Regions from separate parts of the Streptomyces sp. Wb2n-11 genome, predicted to be linked through region 2. Evidence: predicted binding sites of a transcription regulator. Region 2 holds the regulator's gene; the other holds the start of a gene.
What was found. Region 2 encodes HspR, which represses chaperone genes until heat shock. Its sites were predicted from a motif close to TTGAGNNNNNNNNNCTCAA; they were not measured.
Positions count from the first base shown of each region.

Region 1: a site for HspR is predicted at 827-845, ahead of lon (endopeptidase La). Genes of this name have one in related genera too.

Region 1 is NZ_CVPB01000001.1:2,312,073-2,314,522, forward strand. It holds gene lon (endopeptidase La) at 1-804, opposite strand, end outside; gene BN1555_RS10180 (GNAT family N-acetyltransferase) at 966-1,274, shown strand; gene BN1555_RS10185 (hypothetical protein) at 1,347-1,577, shown strand; gene BN1555_RS10190 (spermidine synthase family protein) at 1,703-2,425, shown strand.
Region 2 is NZ_CVPB01000001.1:3,361,954-3,364,403, forward strand. It holds gene BN1555_RS15270 (fibronectin type III domain-containing protein) at 1-721, shown strand, start outside; gene BN1555_RS15275 (heat shock protein transcriptional repressor HspR) at 874-1,335, opposite strand; gene dnaJ (molecular chaperone DnaJ) at 1,337-2,450, opposite strand, start outside.

The sequences.
Region 1 (2,450 bases), 1.0 Mb from region 2:
GCGCACCTTCTCGGGCAGGTCGGCGGCCTCGACGCGCGCCCGGTAGTCGTCGGACTCGTCCTCGCCGTCCTTGCCGTTGATCTCGCGCAGTTCCTTGCGCACGGCGTCGAGCTGGCGGCGCAGCAGGAACTCGCGCTGCTGCTTGTCCACGCCCTCCTGGACGTCCTTGGCGATGGACTCGGCGACGTCCTGCTCCGCCAGGTGCTCGCTCAGCCACTTCACGGCGAGCTTCAGACGGGCCACCGGGTCGGCGGTCTCCAGCAGCTCGACCTTCTGGGCGGTGGTGAGGAACGGCGAGTAGCCGGAGTTGTCGGCGAGGGCGGAGACGTCCTCGATCTGCTGGACACGGTCCACGACCTGCCAGGCGCCGCGCTTCTTCAGCCAGCTGGTGGCGAGCGCCTTGTACTCCTTGACCAGCTCGGTGACCGCTCCGGGGAGGGGGTCGGGCAGCGTCTCCTCGACGCTCGCGCCCTCGACCCAGAGCGCCGCGCCGGGCCCTGTCGTCCCCGCGCCGATCCGGACGCGGTCGCGGCCGCGGATCAGGGCGCCGGGGTCGCCGTCCGAGAGCCGCCCGACCTGCTCGACGGTGCCCAGGACGCCGATCGCGGCGTACGTGCCGTCGATACGCGGAACGAGAAGGACCTGCGGCTTGTTGCCGCTGGAGCGGGCGGCGGCCTGCGCGGCCTCCACCGCGGCGCGTACGTCGGCGTGGGAAAGGTCCAGGGGCACCACCATTCCCGGCAGCACTACCTCGTCGTCGAGCGGCAGCACGGGCAGGGTGAGCGGATTGGACGTCGATGCCATGATCTCCCCTTCGGCAGTGAACTTGAGCTATGCCGACTCAATGCTTGTGAGCTTCCGAATGTTCCCGAGCGCGCGTTCGCTGTGAGCGATCAGCGCACGGCACGGGTACCGGCGCCGGCGTCCCCGAGGGCTACACGCTCAAGTCCTGGCGGCGCGGCGGCGTGACGCGCCTGTTCGTCGCCGCCCCCGACGGCGGGTTCGCCGCGCGCGGCCAGGTCGCCCCGACCGGCAGGACGGCAGTGGTGGACCAGGTGGAGACGGCCCCCGCGCACCGGCGCAAGGGCCTGGGCGCGCTGGTGATGCGTACGCTCCAGGACACGGCGCGCGAACAGGGTGCCACGGCCGGGATCCTGGGCGCGACGACCGACGGACGGGGGCTGTACGAGTCGCTGGGCTGGCAGGCGTGCGCCCCGTTGACCGGCGTGACGTACGCGGCCGGGACGGTCCGGGGGGCAGGGGCCCCGGCATGACGGCGCACCCCGGCTCCGGCGGCGTCCTCGGCCCGTACACCGAGGCACCGGCGCACGGCGGCATCGGCCGGGGTGACCGCGGCCGATGCCGTGCTGCTCGGGGCGCGGCTGAGCCGGCTGCCGATGACGGCGTACGGAGGCGCGGTGCACCTGGCCGCGCCCGGCGGTGCGGCCGCCGTGTGGGCGTGGTCGATGCAGCGGGGGCCGCAGGTGGCCGCCCGGGTGGTGGCGGGTGCGGCGTTCGTGGCGGGGGTGGCGCTTTGCGTACACCGCGGGGCGCGCCCCGAAGGACCGCGCGGCTGACCGGCACCCGGCGTGCGCCGCCCGTCCGGGTCCCGGCGGGCGAAAGGGTTTGATCCCGCTGCCGCCCGGCGCCAGGATGACGCCGACGACAACAGGAAGCACTCGGACCGTCCCGGAGGTTCCCCATGGCCGTCCAGGCCCACCCCCAGACTCCGCACGCCACCACCATCGACCGGCGCGAGGGCCCGTACGGGGAAGTCGTTCTGCGGGAGCGCGGGGAGCACTTCGAGATCATCGCCAACGGCTGCTTCCTGATGGACACCTCCGACGGCCGCTCCGAGCGCCTCCTCGTCGACGCCGCCCTCGACGCGCTCCTCGCCGGAGCCGGCCGCCCCTCCCCCGACCTCCTCATCGGCGGCCTCGGCGTCGGCTTCTCGCTCGCCCGCGCCGCCGCGCAGCCGCGCTGGGGGCGGATCACGGTCGTCGAACGCGAGCAGGCCGTCATCGACTGGCACCGCGAGGGGCCGCTGGCCCGGATCTCGGGCGAGGCTCTCGCCGATCCACGATGCGAGATCATTCACACCGACTTGGTGGATTACGTTCGGGAAAACCGGATCGGGAACGCTGGTACGTACCAGGAAACCTACGACGCGCTCTGTCTCGACATCGACAACGGCCCCGACTGGACCGTGACCGACGACAACGCCAATCTCTACTCCCCGCAAGGGCTCGCGGGGTGCATGAGGCGACTGAGGCCCGGCGGGATCCTCGCCGTCTGGTCGGCCGGGCCGTCCCCGGAATTCGAGGACGCGTTGCGGAATGCCGGATTCAACTTGGTTGGGACGGAAGAGATCCAAGTTGCCCGAGGCGTTCCTGACGTGGTCCATCTCGCGGTTCGCCCTGCGTAGCCGGGACGCTGCCAGTGCCTCTACG
Region 2 (2,450 bases):
CGGCCAGGCGGGGCAGCGCTTCCGTTACCGCGTCGCGGCCGTCGACGCGGTGGGCAACGAGTCGGCGAGGACGGAGTGGGTGTACGGTCGGCGGGCGGTCGGCCCGGACGCCGTACCGACCGCGCCGCAGGAGCTGACGGGCACGCTCACGGGCGGCCGGCTGGAACTGGGGTGGGCGGCGGGCCCGTACGTCCCGGTGACCGGGTACCGCGTCTACAGGAGCGCGACGAGCCCCGTCCCCACCGGCGCCGGCGCGGAGCCCTACCGCGTCACGCGGGACCCCGCCCTGGCCGTCGACGACGTCCCTGCCGACGAGCGCGGCCACTTCTACGCGGTCGTCGCCGTGACCCGGTACGGCGTCGCCTCGCCCGCCTCGGGCTCCTTCAGGCCCGTGTACCAGGCGCACCGGCCGCCCGCCGCGACCCGGATCTACGACGTGTCCGGCCACGACGGGATGGTGTGGTTCGTCTGGGACCACGTGGAGGCCGACGAGGGCGCGCCCGCGGTCACCGGCTACCGCGTCTACCGGGCGACGGAGCCCGGTGTCACGAAGGAGAACGCGACCGCACTGCCCCTGACCACGGACAACGAGTTCAGGGACACGGACGTGACCAACGGGGCGGCGTACTACTACGCGGTGGCCGCGGTCGACGCGGAAGGCGGCGAGGCACCGCTGTCGGCGGAGGTCTCCGCGACGCCGGAGGCCGACGCGGCCCCCTGACCGGGGGCCGCCGCCGGAGCGCCGGGCCCGCGGGGTGATCACGTCCGGCGTTCCCCCGCGCGGACCCGGTGCCACGCCCCGGACACGCCGAAGGGGCCGGCGGACACGAGGTCCGCCGGCCCCTTCGGCCGGCCCGCGGGGCTACGGCCTGTTCAGGTCTTCTGCTCACCCGGGCGTCTGCCCGGCCGCCAGACCACCAGCGCGCTCGCCTGCTGCACGTCCTCGTACCGGACCAGGTCGCGCCGGTACGACGCGTGCACCTGCGCCTCGCGCTGCTGCAACGCGACCGCCGCGCCCTCCACCGCCGCCGAGAGTTCGGCGACGCGCTGCTGGAGCGCGATCACCTGGTTCTCCAGCTCGATGATGCGCTTGATGCCGGCCAGGTTGATGCCCTCGTCCTGCGACAGCTGCTGCACCTGGCGGAGCATCTGGATGTCACGGGCCGAGTAGCGCCGGCCACGCCCGGCCGTGCGGTCGGGGGAGACCAGGCCGAGGCGGTCGTACTGCCGCAGGGTCTGCGGGTGCAGACCGGAGAGCTGTGCCGCGACCGAGATGACGTACACCGGCGTCTCGTCGGTCAGCTGGTACGGATTACGGCGCTGGCGCGGGTCCATCTCATGCTCCCTTCGCGGCCTGGAACAGCTCCGCCCGCGGGTCCTCCCCCGCGGTCGCCTCACGGTAGGACTCCAGTGCCTGGCGGGCCTTGTCGTCAAGGCTCTTGGGCACTTCGACCTCCACGGTGACCAGCAGGTCGCCGCGGGTGCCGTCCTTGCGGACCGCGCCCTTGCCGCGGGCGCGCATCGTGCGACCGCCCGGCGTACCGGCCGGCAGCTTGAGGGTGACCGGCGGCCCGCCCAGCGTCGGGACCTTCACCTCGCCGCCGAGCGCCGCCTCCACGAAGGTGACGGGCACGGTGACGGTGAGGTTGTCGCCCTTGCGGCCGAAGACGGGGTGCGGGTCCACGTGGACCACGACGTACAGGTCGCCGGCCGGACCGCCCCGTTCACCGGGACTGCCCTTGCCGCGCAGCCGGATCCGCTGGCCGTCGGAGACACCCGCCGGGATGCGGACCTGCATGGTGCGCGAGGACTTGGCGCGGCCGCTGCCCTTGCACACGTCGCAGGGGTCCTGGGCGATGAGCCCGCGGCCCCGGCAGTCGACGCACGGGTCGGTGAGCGAGAAGCCGCCACCGCCACCGCGCGACACCTGTCCCGTACCGACGCAGGTCGGGCACACGCGGGGCGTGCCGTTCTTGTCGCCGGTGCCGGAACACGCCTTGCAGGGTGCCTGGCTGGACATCCGGAGCGGGACCGTGGCCCCGTCGACCGCCTCGGTGAAGCTGAGCGTCACCTCGGACTCGATGTCCTGGCCGCGGCGCGGCTGCGTCCGCGCACCCGGACCGGCACCCCGGTTGAACAGGCCCCCGAACACGTCCCCGAGGCCGCCGCCGAACCCGCCGGCACCGCCGGTCTGGGCCCCGCCCTGGGCGCCTCCGAAGAGGTCGCCCAGGTCGAAGTTGAAGGTGCCGCCACCGGCGCCCGGGCCCGGACGGAATCCGCCGTTCCCGAACAGAGCACGCGCTTCGTCGTACTCCTTGCGCCGCTTGGGGTCGCCGAGGACGTCGTTCGCCTCGGAGATCTCCTTGAAGCGGTCCTCCGCCTTGGCGTCGCCCTTGTTGGCGTCCGGGTGGAACTCGCGGGCGAGCTTCCGGTACGCCTTCTTGATCTCG